DNA from 3 places in the Weizmannia acidilactici genome. Region 2 is predicted to be linked to each of the others. Evidence: riboswitches for the same ligand, from Rfam matches in the RefSeq annotation. Region 2 holds a riboswitch; each other region holds the start of a gene.
The links. Region 2 has a riboswitch for S-adenosylmethionine ahead of GBH70_RS14275 (phosphoadenylyl-sulfate reductase). Riboswitches for the same ligand answer to the same signal wherever they lie in the genome.

Region 1 (6,973 bases), on a different contig from region 2:
CCGGTTTTTTTAGCAAAAATCAATTTTGAGGGCGACGAGCAGGCGGATATCGTCCATCACGGAGGCGAAGACAAGGCGGTCTGTGTCTATATTGCTGACCATTTTCCTGTATGGGAAAAAAAGTTCAACCGCACGTTTGAACCCGGGGCGTTCGGCGAAAATATTACACTTTCCGGGCTGACGGAAGCGGATATACATATCGGGGATGTTTTTCAAATGGGGGAAGCGGTTGTACAAGTGTCCCAGCCGCGTGAACCGTGCTATAAAATTGCGGCAAGATACGAATTGGATCGTTTTCCGGCTGATATCATAGAAACCGGCTATACCGGCTTTTACATGCGCGTCTTGAAAGAAGGCTTTGTCCAAAAAAATGATCGGTTCATTTTGCTGGAAAAAGGGGAAAAGCAGCTTTCCATTTTGTATCTCAATCAAATCAGATATCATGATAAGACGAATTATGCTGCGATGGCGGAAATTTTAAGCGTAGAAGCGCTGGCCGAAGCTTGGCGGAAGCCGTTTCGGAAATTATTGTATCAACAATAAGTGGAGAGGAAAACGATCTGTTGGACATTAAAATTCTTGATGATTTTTCACAGGCAAATTTGGATGAAATGGTAGAAATCTATCAATCTGTCGGCTGGAATAATCATACGAAAGCGATCATTACACAGGTTTTTCAAGCAATGTGACTGCATTGGCGTCGGAGCAGGATTGTCGGTTTTGGCCGGGCACTGTCAGACTGCGTTTTTAATGCTGCCATTTACGATGTCGTCGTACACCGCGATTTTCAAGGCCGCGGCGTCGCAAGGTACATCATGGAATATTTGCTTCGTGAACTGCGCGGTGTTTCCTGCGTCCATTTGATCTCCACCATCGGGAAATGAAGCATTTTACCGAAAATTTGGCTTTAAAAAAATTAAAACCGGTATGGCGCATTATCTTCGTGAAAGCTTGGCGGACGAGTATTTGGAATAACCTTACATGAAAGGGGAGAAAGCACATCCAAATTATGGCCGAAAATAAAGTTTTACACACGGGTCATCCAATCCGCTATACGCATGCCAAAACAGATTCTGATCGGATTTGCTTCATGTTCTCCGGCGACGGGTATACATACGAAAAACCGCTCCTTTACTATGCTACGATGGTGATGTTGGAAAACCGTATCGATGTTGTCCAGATCCATTACGCGTATGAAGCCGATCTGCTGAAAAAGCCGCTTGAGGACGTTACGGAAACGCTTATGGCTGACATTGATACGGTGATCGAAGAAGTGCTCCAAAACGGGGAATATCAAGATAGTGTTTTTCTCGGAAAGTCGCTCGGGACGATTTCCATCGCGAATGCACTGATGAAAAGGCAGGGTTTTTCCGGTTCGAAAATTTTGCTTACACCGCTGTTAAATATTGTACCGGTTTTTGAATCGCTTTTGAAAAGCGGACATGCCGGCCTGCTCGTGATCGGGGATCAGGACCTGCATTTTGATATTGACAAAATTGAACAGCTGCGCCAAACCCGTTTTCAAATCGAAGTGATCCCGAACGGCAACCATTCTTTGGAAATCGGCGAATTTGATACGCCAGCGTCCATTTCTGCTTGGCCAATATAATGGAAAAAATAAAAGAAGCAGTGCATGAAGCATGCATTGCTTCTTGAAGGCGGCTAAATGTACTTTTCTAAAATGATTTTGGCTCTTTCGTCCAAATTGTAGGCAGTTGTTTAAGCGAAAAATATTTTAGGTGTAAGCTCTCGCCGTCTTCCATGGCCAATTCGCCTGTGGCCCCTTCAGCGATCTAAACGCCGATGACATTGTTATTTCATCTCTGTTTGGATACCGGAAATATAATTCTTTTCCGGGCAACAGATCAACAAACCGAAAAGATGCTTTCGCGCAGGCCGGTTTCCTCATACAATGCGCGGGCTTTCCGTTTCTTCAAAACTTTCACCTATTTCCATCGCACCCGCCCGGAAACTCCATTCTTTTGTATCGGAGCGGAACTGGAATAACATCTCGCGCTTTTCGTTCATGACAATGACGGTTGAGCCGGCGAAAATAATTGGTATGCTTACAATAAATTTTCTGGATTCTTTTACATATTCAGCCGTGATTGCCCACTCTTTCTAAAGTTTTTTTACCAACAGTATTTCATCCCGGATCGGTATTCTGTTGTCTGCAATAAGCGGGATCCCCGGCTTTCTTTTTCTTGCCTCTTCACCGGCATTTATAAACAATTGGCCAACCTGTAACCCTTTTTTTGGTAAAACTTCAGCGCATGCAAATTATCATTCGTTGTGATCAGTTTGATTTGCGAACATGATTTTTCTTTTTCCGCTTTTTCAACTTCCTTCAGGAGGGCGGATCCGACTCCTTTGTCTTCCACGATACTGTCCAGTGAGATCATCTCGCATTCGTTTTCTCTTATTATATAAGTAACTAAACCAATCATCTTGTTATCTTCGCTGACTGCGGCAAAACCATCCAGTTTGTCACATTTATATATGCCGCTTGAAATCACCATTTCCGAGCATCCCAATGTTTGGTAAAAAATGCACTTACAACAGCTTCCGGCATATCGCTTTTTGGAATGACATTCATTTTCCCACCCCATTATTTTTATAGCTTTAAGTTATTTTGATATTCCATTTCCCAACCGCTTTGCGGCAGGGGCTTTATCGGCAGCATGGTGCCCAGGAGCGCGATAACTGCACATCCAATAAAAATATAGCATATGGAATCTTACCTGTTGATGATCGCGAAATTTACGAGACTCCTGCGGGATAAGCGAGCAAGAAGAGCCCCCTCGTGCTAAGGTACGAGCGAGGAGGCTAGCGATGCGTGTGAAAAGCGGAAAGTGCGTGAATTTCTCGATCATCAACATTCTTCGATAAAAAAGGACCCCTAAGTCTGTTTACCGATTTTTGGGCCAGCCACGTTAGAGGAAAATTTTCCCGAAGAAATGGTTTTAAGAAGCTTTGTCAGGACCGTTCGAGCAAAATAAAACTCCTGAAACAGTCCTTAGAAGCTTTATAAAGACCATTTGAGTAACATTTCTGCTTAAAAGGGGCTTTTGGGCCGGCACCGGTAATGATGGCGGGAAGGCCGCGCCCGTTCCCGTGGGGTATAAACATCTTCCCATTAAATATTACCGAACTCTCAACAAAATTAAAAATGCCAACTGTATTTTTGCACATTATTTGGTACAATTATTAAAAAATGCGAGATGAATAAACATGGTTAATCAACTTTCATTAAAAGAACACTTAGAGCAGCTAGAAGAAAAATTATTACAGCCGGAAGTCCGGGGATCACGGGAAGAACTAAAAAAATTGCTTGCCGACAATTTTTTCGAGATCGGCAGTTCCGGAAAAATTTTATACAAAAACGAGGAAATCGGGGAAGAGGGAATCGGAAAGGTGGAAATGGTTTTGAGTGATTTTGAAATCCATCCCTTGTCCGAAGAAATTGTACTTGTGACTTACCATATTTTTAATAAAGAAAACGGGCAGCATTCCCTGCGCAGCTCGATATGGAAGCATACAGAAGGCAAGTGGAAGATGCGTTTCCACCAAGGAACGAAGACGGGTGATTCAAACTGACCATCCGAACCGCGGAACACAACATTTATAAGACAATTTCCAAATATGTTTTCGAAAAATAATTGACTATTGGGCAAATTAACTATATAATAGTTTTCAATGATTTCTAAATAATTTTTATTACTTCTTATCAAGAGAGGTGGAGGGAAGGGCCCTTTGAAACCTCGGCAACAGGTTGAAAAACACTGTGCCAATTCCTGCAGACATTTGTCTGAAAGATAAGAATAGTTGAATCGCGTGGATCGCAACTCTTCTTATCTTTCGGTAAGAAGGGTTTTTTAGTGGGATAGGCACAAAAACAAGGAGGTAGCTGTTACTGCAAATCCAAGTAAACATCCCTGTCTATTTGGATTAAGAATCGATAGATAACACAAACATACATATAAGGCATTGCGATAAAACAAGTTTGTGTGAGGTGGAAATCTTGCCATTAAGCGTACAAAACAGCCCATTTAGTAAAGAACAGGCAGAACAATTGAACCGATTGCTGGAAACCTTATCGGATCAGCAAAAATTGTGGTTGAGCGGTTATTTAACTTATCCGCTCGCTGAACAAGCGGCGAATGATACAGGTTCCGTTGCAGTTGCGGAAAAAACAGTGCAGCTTGCTACGAAAGAAGTTACGGTTCTTTACGGTTCAGAGACCGGAAATGCCCAGTCCCTTGCCGAAGAATTTTCCGCTAAGTTGAAAGAAAAACAGTTCAAAGTATCTTTTTCACCGTTGGATGCTGTAAAACCGAGAGATTTAAAGAATGCCAAACACCTGTTGATCATCACAAGCACTCAGGGAGAAGGGGATCCGCCGGACAACGCCTTATCTTTTTATGAATTGATCCACAGCAGAAAAGCCCCGAAACTGGATGGAGTCAAGTTTTCTGTATTGGCACTCGGGGACCAGTCTTATGAATTTTTCTGCAAAACCGGAAAAGATATCGACAAAAAATTGGAAGAGTTGGGCGGAGAACGGTTTTATCCGCGTGTTGATTGCGATGTCGATTATGAGGAATCGGCAGCGGAGTGGTTTGAAGGCGTTACAGGCGTGCTGGAGGCGTCCGAAAGCCTGTATCCAGCAGGCGGAGAGACTGCAGGGGCAGCTCCAAAAGCGCAGGAAACCGCTTTTTCAAAATCCAATCCATTCCATGCGGAAGTACTTGAAAATATCAATTTAAACTGGGAAGGTTCGAATAAAGAGACACATCATCTTGAATTGTCGCTTGAAGGATCAAACTTCACGTTTGAACCTGGGGACAGCATAGGGATCTATCCGGAAAATGAACCGGAACTGGTTGACCGGCTGATCCAAAAGCTGAACTGGAACCCTGAGGAACCGGTCACGATCAATAAAAAAGGCGATGTCCTGCCGATAAGGGAAGCTTTGCTTTACCACTATGAAATTACGAGATTAACAAAACCACTGCTCCAGCAGGCGGGAACGCTTTTCGAAAACAGCGCTTTGGCGACATTGCTCGAAAAGGAAGATGAGGCAAAAGCTTATCTTAACGGCCGTGATCTGGTCGATTTGGTGGAAGATTTCCCGCCGCAAAAAGTGAAACCGGAAGTTTTTGTGAAAATCCTCCGGAAAATGCCGCCGCGGCTTTATTCGATCGCAAGCAGTTATAAAGCGAATCCGGACGAAGTGCATCTTGTGATTGCCTTAGACCGGTTTGAGGCAAACGGAAGGCTGCGTTCGGGCGTCTGCTCCGGGCAAATTGCCGGCCGGGTTAAGCCGGGCGACCGCCTGCCGGTTTACGTCCACCGGAATCCGAATTTCAAACTCCCGGCTGACCAGGATGCGCCAATTATCATGATCGGGCCGGGCACCGGTGTCGCGCCGTTCCGTTCATTCTTGGAGGAAAGGGAAGCGGAAGGCATTACCGGAAGAACATGGCTGTTTTTCGGCGACCAGCATTTTTCGACCGACTTTCTTTATCAGCTCGATTGGCAAAACTGGATGAAAAACGGTGTGCTCGAGCGGATGGACGTTGCTTTTTCCCGCGACCAGGAGGAAAAAGTATATGTCCAGCACCGGATGTTTGAAAAGAGCAAAGATTTTTATGCGTGGCTGGAAGACGGTGCCTATGTTTATGTCTGCGGCGATGAGAAGCATATGGCTCGCGATGTCCATGAAGCTTTGATCGAAATTCTTGAAAAAGAAGGAAATATGACGAGGGAAGAAGCAGAAGGTTATTTAAAAGACATGCGCCAGCAAAAACGTTACCAGCGTGATGTTTATTAACAGAAAGGAGCAGAATAATGTCTGGTAAAAAACTTGATCCGCTTGAAACAATAAAAGAAAACAGCCGATTTTTAAGGGGAACAATTGCGGAGGGACTTAAAGACACTTTAACCGGCGCCATTTCGGATGACGACAATAAATTGCTGAAATTCCACGGCAGCTACCAGCAGGATGACCGCGATGTCCGCAATGAACGGCGCAAAAAGAAACTCGAGCCTGCTTACCAGTTTATGGTGCGGGTACGCATCCCGGGCGGCGTTGCGACACCGGAACAGTGGCTCGTAATGGATGAACTGGCCCATAAATACGGGAATGGAACGTTGAGAATGACTACGCGGCAGACTTTCCAAATGCACGGCATATTAAAAAAGAATTTGAAACAGGCGATCCGGGAAATGAACGAGGCGCTGATGACAACTTTGGCCGCCTGTGGGGATGTCAACCGCAATGTGATGTGCAATCCGAATCCATACCAGTCGGATGTGCATGCAGAAGTGTACGAGTGGGCGAAAAAAACGAGCGACCACTTGCTGCCGAGGACTTCCGCTTATCATGAAATTTGGCTGGAAGATGAAAAAATCATCGACACCAAAGAAAAGAACGATTCCGAACCGCTTTACGGCCCGACGTACCTGCCTCGAAAATTTAAGATCGGTTTTGCAGTGCCGCCTTCCAATGACGTTGATATTTTTTCACAGGATTTAGGGTTTATTGCCATCTTAAATGACGGTAAGCTGGAAGGGTTTAATGTCGCAGTCGGCGGCGGGATGGGGATGACCCACGGGGATCCGAAGACTTATCCGCAGCTTGCGCGTATCATCGGTTTCTGCGCGCCGAACCAGGTCATTGAAGTGGCGGAAAAAGTTGTATCCATCCAGCGCGATTACGGCAACCGCGCAAACCGGAAAAATGCGCGCTTCAAATATACCATTGATGCGCGGGGCCTCGACTGGATCAAAAATGAGTTGAATGAAAGGCTCGGTTGGGATCTCGGCGAAGCTCGCCCGTTCCATTTTGACCATAACGGAGACCGTTACGGCTGGATTAAAGGCGACGGGAAATGGCATCTTACGTTATTTGTCCAAAGCGGAAGGATCAAAGATTTCGACGGTTATCCGCTGATGACGGGACTGCGTGAAA
Region 2 (6,973 bases):
ATCGGCCCGTCCGGTTCGGGGAAATCGACTTTCCTGCGCTGCATCAATCTGCTTGAGACGATCACAGACGGCCATGTATACATAGAAGGTGTTGATATCGCGGATAAGTCGACGAATATCAATAAAATCCGCACAGAAGTCGGCATGGTGTTCCAGCAGTTTAATCTTTTTCCACATATGACCGTTCTGGAAAACATTACCCTTTCTCCAATCAAGGTGCGGAAGCTTTCAAAAGAAGCAGCAAAGCAGAAGGCGCTTGAACTTTTGCGCAAAGTTGGGCTCGAAGAAAAAGCGGACGCGTATCCGGATTCGTTATCGGGTGGGCAAAAGCAGCGGATTGCGATCGCCCGCGCGCTTGCGATGGAACCGAAAATCATGTTGTTTGATGAACCGACGTCTGCGCTTGACCCGGAAATGGTCGGGGAAGTGCTCGAAGTCATGAGGAGCCTGGCAAAAGACGGCATGACAATGGTCGTCGTCACGCATGAAATGGGCTTTGCCCGAGAAGTCGGGGACCGCGTCCTGTTTATGGACGGCGGCTATATTGTCGAAGAAAACACGCCGCAGGAACTGTTCGAAAACCCGCAGGAAGAACGGACAAAAGCATTCTTGAGCAAGGTGCTGTAAGAAGGGGCTGCCCCGAAAGCAGGATCCGAGGCTTTCGGAGCAGCCTTTTTACATAGAGGGAAGAATGGCATGCTTACCACTACGGATCATTAACCCGGAATTAAAGCCATGATATGGTCTGAGAAGTCACAACAAGACCATTAGCAAAAAATGAAAGCCGTGTAATGATTCCGAGAATCCGCCTCGGGACCGAAAGCTTGGAATTGAAATGGTGTAATGGTTCTGAGACGCCACAACAAGACCATTAGCAAAAAATGAAAGCCGTGTGATGGTTCCGAGATGCCTCATCAAGACCGTTAACCAAGAACGAAAAGCGAGTTATGGTTCATAGAAGCCCTATTAGGACCAATTATCCCATTCACAGCTTTAAAAAATTAAAATTTATACCTGATAAGCCAAATGACCAGCGTAAATGTCGGAAACTCCCTGCAGTCACTTTACCAACACGCATCTGTCTTTGCCTTTTATCCGTTTTGCATTTTTAAACCCGCTGATGTTAATATTTTTCAGGACAACGTTTTTTGCCCGGTATTGGATGGCGATCACGGGATTACCTTTAAAATCGTAATCCGGGTCGCCGATTGCGGTGAGCCCGTTGATTACAACATTTTGGTATGCGGAAACGACGAGGCTGCGCGGTGTGGAATCTTTATATAAATCGGTAAAAACCGGTGCAATAGAGACAAGATTTGCCGCGACAATATGGTTGGCGCTTTTCGAATTGGCATCTTTCCCTTTATGGTGGCCGATGTGCCGGAAATTAAAAGAACGGTTGTCCCGGACCGAAAGATGGCCGTAAATATGGACATGGGAAGCGGCCGATGCATTGTGGTGGGCTTTGATTTCCACGCCGCCGAAGCAACCGGTTGTGGCGTTATTGCAAAGCCACACATAGCGGGAGCCGTCATCAATTTCAATGCCGTTGGAGTTGGAAAAACCTTCCGTATGGGCCCTGCCGCTCGGATGGAAGCAGTACGAGTTTGAAATAAAAATATAGTCGCTGTGGTGGGTTGTGATGCCATCATCTCCGAACCCGCTTGCAGTGATGCCGTCGAGCCATATATAACGGCTTCTCCCGGGGGCAAGGAACCCGTCGCCCAAATAATGATAGCGGGTGGATGACACATCAAAGCCGTGCAGGCCAGCATTGACAGCTTCCACGTTTTTCACCCAGCCGTACGTGACGTGAGCAAAAGTAAGGCAGCTCGACCGGTTGTTTCCGGCCGAAGTTTTTTCTGCTTGACCGAGCCTTTCCACATTCCAATCAAGCGTCAGGCCTTCTACGAGAATATGGTCATTGCCGTACCGGAAGTCGGCATTTTGGACGAGCCGCGTTTTTTTCGGCGCACCCGGGTGGAATTTGATCGTTGTAACACCTTTCCCGCGGCCGATCAGGCATGTCCATGAAGGAAGCTTGAGCCCTTTGACGAGAAAAGTACCCGCGGGCACGATCACTTTTACCCGCCCGCTGCCGATTGCTTTTTGAAACGCCGTTGTGCTGTCGGTTTTTCCGTCCCCGATCGCGCCGAAGTCAAGGATGTTCACTTCGCGATTGGCCGTTTCAAGGAGCCTATTGTATTCCTTGTCCAGTTCCGTTTTCCATTCAGGGTAAACAAGTCCGCTATCGTCTGCGAAGGTCTTGCATGGTCCAACAGGGTATTTCCGGTTCAAGAGCAGGTGCGAGAAGGAAAACGGCTTTGGAAAATTGGGATTGCAATACATCTGAAAAAGCTGCAGGTTTTCTTCAATCAGCCTGTTCAGTTGAAACGGCCGGCGGGAGAGTTGCCGCAGTAATGTTCCGTTTGTTCTTGGTTCGTGGTGTTTGTCCAAATGCATCATATTTTCACCTCGTCTTGCTTCCATTCAGCCATTTTTTCCTCCCTATGTCAATTTGCTGCATCATCCAGTCAAAAGAATGGGTCTTTTTTTCCTTGTCTGAATTTTTAGTTGACGAATAGGGTTAGAAGGTATAAAATGATTTTCAAGTTCATATTCATGGTTTTCTTATCAAGAGAGGTGGAGGGATAGGCCCTGTGAAGCCTCGGCAGCAGGTTCGGAACCGGAACACTGTGCCAATTCCTGCAGGTGGATGCCTGAAAGATAAGAAGATGCCTATACTGTGTTAAATACAGTTGCCGGATGTCTTCTTACTTTGGGGTAAGAAGTTTTTTTATGGTTTAATTCTTAGTAGTCGAATAAGAAAGAGGGGAATAGAGGGTGGAACAAGCGCGTCTCACTTATGAACAGTTTACCGCCGATCCGTTTGCGGATTTCGTGCCGGAAGATGATACAAAGGGAGCTTTGGAAGTTTTGCAATGGGCCTACCGCATATACGGCAAATCGGTTGTATATGCGTGCAGTTTTGGCGCCGAAGGGATTGTGCTCATTGATTTAATTTCAAAAGTCAGGAAAGATGCGGACATCGTTTTTTTGGACACCGATCTGCATTTTCCGCAGACATACGATTTGATTGAAAAAGTGAAGAAAAAATATCCGGATTTGAATATACGGATGAAAAAACCGTCCCTCACGCTCGACGAACAGGCGGCGCAATACGGCTCCGCCCTGTGGAAACGTGACCCGGACCAATGCTGCTATCTCCGCAAAGTCAAGCCGCTTGAAGAAACATTACAGGGGGCGGCCGCCTGGATATCGGGCTTAAGGCGCGAGCAGTCTCCGACAAGGCGGAACACCAATTTTGTCAATCGGGATGAACGGTTCCATTCTATCAAAATCTGCCCGCTCATTTATTGGACATGGGACGACGTCTGGCAGTATATCCGGTCCAATGTTTTACCGTACAATGAACTGCATGACCAGGGCTACCCGAGCATCGGCTGCTTCCCGTGCACGCGTGCAGTCGGGAACGGCGATTCGCGTGAAGGAAGATGGGTGGGATTCAACAAAACCGAATGCGGGCTACATACGGTAAAGAAAGGGGATTAACGGATTTGCTCATCATCATCTTGTCATTTGTCATGGCCTATTTCTTCGCGTATAACATCGGGGCAAGCGGCTCTGCGGCATCAATGAGCGTCTCATACGTGGCGGGGGCCGTCAAATCAAAAAGGGCGGCGCTCATCATTTGCTCGGCTGCGTTGTTTGCGGGTGCGGTTTTCAGCAGTGGGCCTGTTGTTAAAACATTGAGCAAATCGATTATCCCGGAACATATTCTAACTCCTGAAGTCGTGCTGATCGTGCTGGCTTCTTCGGCGGGGACGCTTTTTATTTCGAACCTGTTGAGCGTTCCGCTGTCGACGAGCGAAGTGACGGTCGGGGCGATCGTCGGTGCCGGGCTTGCGTACCAGTCGCTCCATCTGAAAATGCTGTTTACGATTGTTGCTTTTTGGTTTATTGTCCCGGTTGCCGCGATGTTTGTCACTTATTTGCTTGTAAAAGCCGGAAACCGGATTTTTAAGGAAAAAAACGTGCTCGGCCCGAAAACGGGGAAATTTTTTTCGATCGTGTTGATCATTACCGGATGCCTTGAGGCTTATGCGGCCGGAATGAACAATGTCGGCAATGCGATCGGGCCGCTTGTCGGGCGGGGCTCGTTCCACAAGAAATCGGTGTGTTGAGGGGTGCTTTGCTGATGGTGGCCGGGGTCTTGACTTTGGGCGGCCGGGTCTTTGAAACAAGCGCCAAAAGAATTGTCAGGCTTTCGGTCGGAAACGGCATTGCCATCTCCGGGGTTTCGGGCGTGCTTGTGACGCTTGCCTCGCTGTACGGCCTGCCGATTCCGATTACGCAGGTGACCACTTCGGCCATTGCCGGTGTCAGTGCCGCGAAAAACGGCCAGGCGGCTTGGAAACAGCCGATCATTACGATTATATTAAGGATATGGTTTGTTTCCCCGGTGTTGTCCATGGTCGTTTCATATTTTTTGATCCAATCTTTCATAAAATTCAATTTTTACGCAGACGCTGTGATCATCGGCGCTGCCATTGCGACGGTCTGCATGGTCAGCCTGACGGGCAGCCGGAAGCAATTGTCCCAGCGTGAATCGGAAACCGCAGGCAGGAAAAAGCGGTTTGCCAATCTTTACGCCATTACAACAGAAGAGCAGGTGAAACGATGAGAAAAGTATATTTAGTCGGCGCGGGGCCGGGTGACCCGGAACTGATTACGGTAAAAGGCTTGCGGGCAATCCGGGAAGCGGAGGTCATTTTATACGACCGGCTGGTGAATCCCGAGTTGTTAAAAGAGGCCAAAAAAGATGCGGAACTGATTTATTGCGGCAAAAAACCGAACGCCCACATGATGACGCAGGAAATGATCAACCATCTGCTTTGCCATTTCGCCAACCAGGGAAAAACCGTTGTGAGATTGAAAGGCGGTGACCCGTTTATTTTCGGGCGGGGCGGTGAAGAAGCGCAATCTCTTGTGAAAAAACATATTCCGTTTGAAATCGTGCCGGGGATCACGGCCGGATCCGCTGCACCTGCCTATGCCGGTATTCCGCTTACCCATCGCAGCCTCAGCGCCTCCGTTGCGTTTGTAGCCGGCGTTTCAAAAGAGGGCGGCGATTTGGATGCGTACTGGTCAAAGTATGCCGGGATTGATACGCTTTGCATCTATATGGGCGTAAAAAATTTGCCGTTGATCTGCGCGCAGCTGATCAAACACGGGAAACCTGCAGGCACGCCGGCTGCGCTCATCCATTGGGGCACGACCAAAAAGCAGGAAACGGTAACGGGCACGCTGGAAAATATTAGCGAAAAGGCTGCTGCGCTTCGTAATCCTTCTCTTCTGATTATCGGTGAAGTTGTGAAACTGCGCAGCGAATTAAAATGGTTCGAACATCAGGCGGCTGCAGTGTATACAGGGTGACCGGCGTATGAAACAAGGGATTTTATACGTCAGCCATGGCAGTCGCGTTCCGGAAACAGCGGCAGAAGCAACAAAGACGATCCGGCTTGTGATGGAAAAAATAGAAGCAGACCTACAGGAGATTTGTTATTTGGAAATTGCTGAGCCGGATATAGCAGCCGGCATTGCTGCGCTTGTCCGGGGCGGGGCGGGGCGCATTGCGGTCGTGCCGGTCCTGCTTTTGAGCGCCGGCCATTATCATGAAGATATCCCGCGCGCGATCCGGGAAGCGAAAAAACGGTATCCGCATATTGTTTTTACTTACGGCCGGCCGCTCGGAGTGCAGGATCGGATCATCGATGTCGTTGCGGAAAATATCCGGAAAACCGGGGTGCCCCCGGGTGCGGAGATCCTCCTGGTCGGGCGCGGCAGCCGAAATCCAGGGACAATCCGGGACTTTGAAAAAATTTCATCCCGGCTGAGAGAAAAACTGGGGGTGGAATCCGTTAAGCCATCGTATTTAGCGGTGTTGCAGCCGTCTTTTGACAAAGCGCTGTTTAAGCTCGCCGGAACCGGGCGCCCGGTTGTGGTGGCCCCGTATTTATGGTTTACCGGCCTGCTCGTTCGGTCGATGGAAAAGAAAGTGGACAAGTTAAACCGGGAAGGGCATGATGTCCGTCTGGTACAGTACCTCGGCTGCCATCCACACATGGTCGACGCGCTGGCTGACCGGACAAAGGAAGCGTTGAAAGCGGCAGTGTTTGTTTGAAAGGAGCAGCGGAGGCACCCGGGCATTGATTTTTAAGAAGAGTTGTCCGGATATAAGGTTTTAAAAATGAACTGGGCATTGGGGTGCAAACTTTCAGAAGTACTGTCCTTAAGAGGCTTTGTAAAGGACATGAGGGTTTGGATTTTGTCCTTTTATATGGATAATTAAAAACTTTAATGAAAAATGCCCTTAAAAAGCTTCGTAAGGACATTCGACAGTAAAAATAGAACTATCTTAAAAATCATTAGAGTGAAAATGTCAACTCGAACTGTCCTCAAGACCCCATATATAGACTATTTGAACAAATTTTTATCCATTTCATACCTTAAGCTACCGGGGATGATCCAAAAAACACACGAAAGGGGCGGTGTGGATGGCTTCGGTACCGGTGATGGTTGATTTTAAAGGAAAACAGGTGGTTGTCATTGGCGGGGGAAAGATCGCAGCCAGAAGAATCCGGATTTTGCAGAAGGCCGGGGCCCGTATCACCGTTGTCAGCCCTTCCCTCGATCCCGAATTGCAATCCTTGGCCGCACAAGGCAAGATTAGATGGAAGCAGAAACGTTTTGAACCGGATGACGTTAACAAAGCAGAAGTCGTCATTGCGGCAACAAACGATCGCGATGTAAACAAATGGGCTGTTGCCCATGCCCCGGTAGCGGCGCTGATCAACGATGCGGGGAATGCAGAAAACGGCGATCTTATGTTTCCTGCGTTACTTCAAAAAGGAAGGCTGTCGATCAGCGTTTCTACGGATGGAGCAAGTCC
Region 3 (6,973 bases), on a different contig from region 2:
TGCGGCTGACCGGGATCTTTGCCCCGTCCCGCATGATGAAATTATAAGTGGAATGGAACCATGGCCGGATTTCCACGATCGCATCCAGATTGACGAGATAGGCGCGGTGGACACGGACAATGGATGTAGATTGCAGTTTCTTTTCTACATTTACAAGCGGTTCTGTTACCGTATATTTTTCATTGTCGGTGGCAATCATCGTGCGACCTTCAACCGATTCTGCGTACAACAGTTTTTCAATCGGGATAATCACGATCCGTTCATCCACTGTAACGGCCAATTTGCCCGTATTTTTAGGCGGGGCGGAGCGGCCGTTCTCCAGCAATTTTTCCATCTTATCAACCGTTTGCGCCACCCTTTTCTCTTCAAAAGGTTTTAATATATAGTCCACTGCATTGAGTTCAAACGCTTTTACGGCATATTCATCGTATGCCGTTGCAAATACAATATACGGATGCCGCGGCCGCCGGTTGATTTCCTCAACCAGATCCATTCCATGTTCATTAGTCAGCATCATATCCACAAATAATACATCCGCTTCCGTTTCTTCAAGCTTCCGGAGCGCTTCTTTTACCGACTCCGCTTCCCCCGCTATTTCCACTTTTCCGGTTTTTTCCAGCAAATAAATCAGTTCATCCCTGGCCGGCAGCTCGTCGTCAACTACAAATGCTTTTAGCATATTCTTCCCCCCACATCTCATCAAGCGGTATGGAAATGGTCACTTTTGTCCCCGCATTCTCCCTGCTTTCAATGTGAAACATTGCCCCCCGGCCGTAAATTTCCTCCATCCTTTTCTTTATGTTCCATAGCGCTGTTCCCGTTCCATCGGATGAGTCAACTGCTACATTTCCGAGAGACCGCGCCAATTCCTCCGGGATCCCCTTACCGTTGTCTTCCGTAACCATGTAAAAATTCCCGTTTTTGACAAAAGCGCGGATCGCGACGGAAGGTTTTTGGGCACCCGGCCGGGAAAATGCATGGTGAATTGCATTCTCCACCAATGGCTGGAGAGTAAAGGGCGGCACCATCGCTGTTTTTAAAAACGGATCGATGTCAAAAACAACATCATACCGGCCCGGAAACCGCGCCTGCTCGATGGCTAGATACGCTTTCACATGCTCCAGCTCTTTTTCGAGCGGAATCAGCATTTTTCTTGACCCCTGCAAATTGCTACGGAAAAAAGCGGCGAGCTGGATAAGCAAAGCCCTTGCTTTATCGGTATCCGTCCGGACAAGGCAGGTAATGGTGTTGATCGCATTGAAAAAGAAATGCGGATGGACCTGGGCCTGGAGCGCCTTAATTTCCGCATCTTTTAACAACTTTCTCTGCAGTTCCGCCTCCGCCAGTTCAAGCTGGTTTGAAAAAAGCTTGCTTAAGCCCTCGGCAAGCTCCTGTTCAACCGAACTTAACTGTCCAGCTGTTTTAAAGTACAGCTTTAATGTGCCCACCACTTGCTCACGGACTAAAAGCGGCAGAACAATGGCCGCCTGGAGCGGACACCCTTCATGCGTGCACTGGATTTCCCGGTTCGATGTTGCAACCATGATTTTTCCCTGTTCAAGCACTTTTTCCGTCAATTTCGTCGACATGCTCTGCAGCGGAATATGGTGGTCAGACGCTGCCCCGACATGTGCCAGCACCTTCTCGCGGTCCGTAATCGCCACCGCATCGGCTGATGTACGTTTTAGGATGATCTCCGCCGCCTTTTTGCACGATTCGGTGTTCAGCCCCTTCCTGAAATGGGCAAGCGTTTCCTGGGCAATCTGCAGCGCCCTGTGCGTCTGCCACGCCCTTGTCCGCTCTTCTTCAAGCAAAATCGTTTGGATAATCAAAATGAAAACGAACGTCCCGAACCCGTTAATCGTAATCATCGGCACCGCAATCAACCGGACGAGTTCAAGCGCATCTTCGTACGGTTTTGCAACCGACAAAATAATTGCCATTTGCAGCATTTCCATCAGCATTCCGGCACAAACCGCCTGCAAAGCGGCATATTTTCCCCGCACATTGTACCGTTTGCCGAGCAGACCCATGAAAATGCCCGCAATGATGGTGGACAGGCTGCACGCAATATTTGTATAGCCGCCCAATGTTAACCGGTGGATGCCCGCGAAAACTCCTGCACCGATGCCGACAACAGGGCCGCCCATTAACCCGGCGATGCCGACGCCCATGATCCTCGTGTTGGCAATGGCGCTTTCGACCGACAAATGGCTATGCCCGAAAGCTTCCGAAATTTTTCCGTGTTCAATCACAATCCCGGTGTAATTGCTGATCATGCCGAAGATGCCAAAAATAAGGATAAGCACGAGCTTTTCTTTCCGCCCGTATTCCTGATGGATGATTTGCCGGAAAGTTTTTAGGCGTGACAACAAAAAAGCAGCAATGACAAGAATGCCGGCACGTTCCAGCATGATCGGCAAAAGCGCCGCCATAAAAGATTTCCCCCTTTTCATTTTTACTCCGCACATGTCGAAAACCCTTACTTCCATTATAAGAGATTCCTTGATTTTTAGAAAGTTGCAAATAGCAGAGTAAAATGGGAAGGGACTGTCCAAAAGTCGGTAGATTGACCAAAATGGGAAAAGCCCGGCTTTTCTATGCCGGGCTTTTCAGCGGATTAGTTTTGTTTATAGTCTTTTAAGTATGATACTGGTTTAACGACCGGTACGGCTGCACCTTTATAATGTTTTTTAATAAAATCTGTCACTTCTTTGGAATGGTAGATTTTTACGATTTCCTGCAAAGTTTTGTCGTTTTTATCTTTTGTACGGGCAGCAATGATATTAATGTATGCTTTATTGCTTGCATCTTCACGGAAGATAGAGTCATTTACCGGGCTCAAGCCTGCGTTGATCGCCATGTCGCAGTTGATGACGGCAGCTGCCGCATCATCCATGCCACGCGGCGTTTGGGCAGCGTCAACCGCAGTGATTTTCAAATGTTTCGGATTTGAAGCAATGTTTTCCAGGCCGCCTTTGCCTGTAAATCCTTTTTTCACCGTGATCAAACCGGCTTTTTGCAACAGCAATAATGCCCTGCCCAGGTTTGTCGGGTCTTTCGGAATGACGATTTGGTCTCCGTCTTTGATTTGGCTTACCTTTTTATATTTTTTCGAGTAAATGCCCATCGGCCAAATATTTGTTGTACCGATTGCAGAAAGCTTCAAGTTGCGCTGTTTAATAAAATCATCGAAATAAACAACCGTTTGGAATGCGTTAATGTCAATTTCCCCGTCGTTTAAAGCGAGGTTCGGCTGTACGTAATCATCAAAACGGACAATCTTAATATTGATGTTTTTCTTTTTCGCAAGTTTTTGGATCAATGTCCAAGTCGGCACTTCAGAAGTGGTTGTCCCCACTTTGATCGTCTTGGTGGTGGTGCTGCTACTTGAATTGTTCTTGGTTCCGCATCCTGCCAAAACAAGAATGAGGCCCAATAAAATAATGGCAAATTTTTTCATAGTGATAAATCCCCCTGAAAATATTTTTATTGAAAGGTGTAAACCTTATTCACAGTGGTCAATGCCATGCAAGCTTATTTTCTCCTAATCTTCCTGGATAAGAAATTCCCTAATGTCTGAACAAGCTGTACCAGGACGATCAGTGTAACAACCGTAATAATCATGACCCCTGTTTGGAACTGGTTGTAGCCGTACGTAATCGCCAAATCGCCGACCCCGCCAGCCCCGACAGCCCCTGCCATCGCGGATGCACCGATCAGTCCGATTGTCGCAATCGTTAAATTCAGGACAATGGATGCCAAAGCTTCCGGAAGCAAAAACCTCCAAATGATCTGCCAAGGCGTTGCCCCCATGGACTGGGCGAGTTCAATTGTGCCTTTATCGACCTCCAGGAGGGAGCTTTCAACAAGCCGCCCGATATAAAAAGCCGTATACAGGACAAGCGGGACGATTGCTGCCGTTGTTCCGATCGCCGTTCCGACAATAAGGCGGGTAAACGGGATGATCGCGACAACTAAAATGATAAAAGGAATAGATCTGAAAATATTGATAATGACGTTTAAAATATTGAAAATCCATTTATTTTCCAAAATCCCGTTTTCCCGGGTAATAACGAGAATGACGCCGACTGGAATCCCGATGATAATAGAAATGATTAAGGATACAATGACCATGTATAGTGTTTGGTTAATTGCCGTGAAAAATTCCGGCCAAAACCATGACCAATCAAATGCCATTTTGTTCCACCTCCCTGATGATCGCGTCATGTTCCCGAATGTACTGGATGGCACGCTCTATCTCTTCACGATCGCCTTTCAGCTCAACAAGCAGATTTCCGAAAGGAATGCCCTGGAGTTCGGTGATCATGCCGTGGAGCACATTCAAATCAACGGAAAAATGTTTCGCGGTATTTGACAAAAGCGGCACATTGGTGGATGCCCCTTTAAACAGAATCCGATAGATGCCGTGCGGGTTTTCCTTGCTGCTCTCATCAATCAGTTTTTGCACCGACTTCGGGATCGAGTCATTGAGAACCGTTTTGACGAAGCTTCTCGCAATCTGTGTTTTCGGTTCTGTAAAAATATCGATGACAGGACCCTGCTCGACAATTTTCCCACCATCCAGCACCGCTACTTTATCGCAAACATCGCGGATGACATTCATCTCATGCGTGATCATTAAAATGGTGATGCCGAGCTCGTCGCGGACTTTCCGCAAAAGATCGAGCACTGCTTCGGTTGTGTTCGGGTCAAGGGCCGACGTTGCTTCATCGCAGAGCAGGATGTCCGGATCGGTTGCCAATGCGCGCGCGATACCAACCCTTTGCTTTTGGCCGCCCGATAATTGTTCCGGATAATGGTTCATTCTGTCTTCCAAACCGACAAAAGATAATAACTCGGTCACTTTCGCTTTGATTTCTTCCTTCGGGCGGTGTTCAAGCACAAGCGGCATGGCCACGTTTTGGAAAATCGTCTTCGATTGGAGCAAGTTAAACTGCTGGAAAATCATCCCGATTTTTTTTCGCTGATTCCGCAGTTCTTTCGGTGAAAGGGCGAGAAGGTCAACCCCGTTAATCAGGACTTTTCCTGATGTCGGCCGTTCCAAAAGGTTCACGCATCTGATGAGCGTACTTTTTCCGGCACCGCTGTATCCGACTACGCCGAAAATTTCCCCTTTTTCAACGCGCAGGTTGATACCCTTTAAAGCCTCGACCTTTTTCTCCTTTCCTTTGCCATACACTTTATGAATATCATCTAATACCAGCATGTGAAAATCTCCTTTTGTAAGCTTCAGGCAAAAAAAAACCACTTTCATTCGAAAGAGGTTTGCCGTAAAAGTGACTTATCTTTCAGAATGAAACATTCTGCAGGAATTAGCACCTTTCAAAGCAGCTTTGAAGGTTGCTGGACGTCATTGGGCCTGTCCCTCAGTCTCTCTTGATAAGTTATTCATTTGTTATACTTTAAATATTAGTGGACGACTAGGGATTTGTCAATTCATATTTTATATTTTTTCTTTACATCATTTTTCCAAAAATCAAACGAGTTGAAATGAAGCCCGGTTCCCCCGCCATTCCACATGGATTTCATGTTCAAAGAAGCGGGAGAGCGATGTTTTTTCAATCATATCGGAAGTGTCCCCCTGTTGAAACACTTCCCCGCGCCTGAGCAGCAAAGTCTTTTGGAATACCGGCGAAATTTCCTCCGGATGGTGCGTTACGTAAATCAATGCCGGCCCGTTTGGATCACCAGCCAGCTCTTCAACGCTTTTCAGCAGGATTTCCCGGGCAAACAGATCCAGCCCGTTGCAAGGCTCGTCCAAAATCAGGATGCGCGGCTCCGCCATTAACGCGCGTGCAATCAGCAGTTTCTGCCTTTCCCCCTGCGAGCATTGTTCATACGGGCTGTCCGCAAGACCAACGCAATTTAATTTTTCCATCAGGTGGATGGCCTTGTCTTCGTCTTCTTTGGTAAATTCCTCATACAATCCAATTGAGGCATACTTCCCGCTGATGACGACATGGCGGGCAAGCTGGGTGCGCGGAATCCTTTCCTGAATCGACGAACTCACCCAGCCGATCGATTTTCTTAGCTCCGGCAGGCTTGTTTTTCCGAATGTCTGCCCGAGCACCCGGATGCTGCCGGTTGTCGGCCAGATATATCCGTTGATCATATTGAGCAAAGTCGTTTTTCCGGAACCGTTTAAACCAAGGACAGCCCAGTGTTCCCCTTTTTGGATGGTCCAGTTAATATCCGAAAGCAGTTTTTTGCCGTCCCGCATAAAACTTACCCCAGAAAGTTCAATGATGTTTTCCATCTTTGCCATCCCCTTTTTTTAATTTTCATTATAGTACTATTTCTTAAAATGAAAAGGGGCTACCCTTAAAGTCAATCATTGACTCTGGGGCGCCCTTTTTCATACAAGACAGCGTGGAAAACCCTTTTCATTTATTCATGCTGGCCAGAAAGTCTCCAAGCAGATCTTCCAGGTCCTCTTCTTTTTCCGGTTCTTCCGCGGCAGCCTGTTCCTGCACCGCCGTCCTCCAGTCGAAAGCATCGAGATCATCCTGTACCGTGCCGGGGGCAGCAGCGTTCGCTGTTTCCGTCTTATCCGGCGCCCCTATTTCCGGGAGGTCTTCCTGCAAATACAGGGCTTCGTCAATATTTGTCGATTTGCTTGCCAACGCGGCAAACAGCGACGTCACCCGTAGTGGATCCTGGATCAGCTGGTAGACGATGCTGCCCAACATCGCTTCCGAGTGTTCATGCTTGAGCCAGTCATGCTGGGCTTTCGACAGCTTCCGGGGAAGCGGGATCGTGATCGTTTCTTTTTCTTTTACCAGCGATTGGTTGATGCCTTGTACCACGTATTCGGCAATTTTTCTTGAAAAATTCCTTCTTTCTTTTTCTTTCAGCTTTTGGAGTTCCCTTAAAATATGGTCGGGTGTGTCCGAGGGGATCCGGAAAGCAATCGTCTGTCCCCTCTTCATCTCACTTTGTTTTTCCATGC

Region 1: it holds a riboswitch for S-adenosylmethionine, as region 2 does, so the genes downstream of both, GBH70_RS13150 (assimilatory sulfite reductase (NADPH) flavoprotein subunit) here and GBH70_RS14275 (phosphoadenylyl-sulfate reductase) in region 2, are expected to answer to the same signal.
Region 3: it holds a riboswitch for S-adenosylmethionine, as region 2 does, so the genes downstream of both, GBH70_RS10230 (methionine ABC transporter ATP-binding protein) here and GBH70_RS14275 (phosphoadenylyl-sulfate reductase) in region 2, are expected to answer to the same signal.

Annotation. Positions count from the first base shown of each region.
Region 1 is NZ_BKZR01000039.1:19,749-26,721, forward strand. It holds gene GBH70_RS13125 (MOSC domain-containing protein) at 1-543, shown strand, start outside; partial or broken gene GBH70_RS13130 (GNAT family N-acetyltransferase) at 564-975, shown strand; partial or broken gene GBH70_RS13135 (alpha/beta hydrolase) at 1,010-1,656, shown strand; partial or broken gene GBH70_RS13140 (GNAT family N-acetyltransferase) at 2,122-2,596, opposite strand; gene GBH70_RS13145 (nuclear transport factor 2 family protein) at 3,232-3,597, shown strand; SAM riboswitch class I at 3,722-3,822, shown strand; gene GBH70_RS13150 (assimilatory sulfite reductase (NADPH) flavoprotein subunit) at 4,022-5,833, shown strand; gene cysI (assimilatory sulfite reductase (NADPH) hemoprotein subunit) at 5,851-6,973, shown strand, end outside.
Region 2 is NZ_BKZR01000048.1:5,645-12,617, forward strand. It holds gene GBH70_RS14265 (amino acid ABC transporter ATP-binding protein) at 1-627, shown strand, start outside; gene GBH70_RS14270 (glycosyl hydrolase family 28-related protein) at 1,060-2,490, opposite strand; SAM riboswitch class I at 2,629-2,734, shown strand; gene GBH70_RS14275 (phosphoadenylyl-sulfate reductase) at 2,845-3,573, shown strand; gene GBH70_RS14280 (inorganic phosphate transporter) at 3,579-4,205, shown strand; gene GBH70_RS14285 (inorganic phosphate transporter) at 4,220-4,705, shown strand; gene cobA (uroporphyrinogen-III C-methyltransferase) at 4,702-5,457, shown strand; gene GBH70_RS14295 (sirohydrochlorin chelatase) at 5,465-6,205, shown strand; gene GBH70_RS14300 (NAD(P)-binding protein) at 6,579-6,973, shown strand, end outside.
Region 3 is NZ_BKZR01000025.1:5,228-12,200, reverse strand. It holds gene GBH70_RS10250 (LytR/AlgR family response regulator transcription factor) at 1-679, opposite strand, end outside; gene GBH70_RS10245 (sensor histidine kinase) at 657-2,435, opposite strand; gene GBH70_RS10240 (MetQ/NlpA family ABC transporter substrate-binding protein) at 2,621-3,463, opposite strand; gene GBH70_RS10235 (methionine ABC transporter permease) at 3,538-4,200, opposite strand; gene GBH70_RS10230 (methionine ABC transporter ATP-binding protein) at 4,190-5,230, opposite strand; SAM riboswitch class I at 5,303-5,410, opposite strand; gene GBH70_RS10225 (ABC transporter ATP-binding protein) at 5,501-6,280, opposite strand; gene GBH70_RS10220 (hypothetical protein) at 6,408-6,971, opposite strand.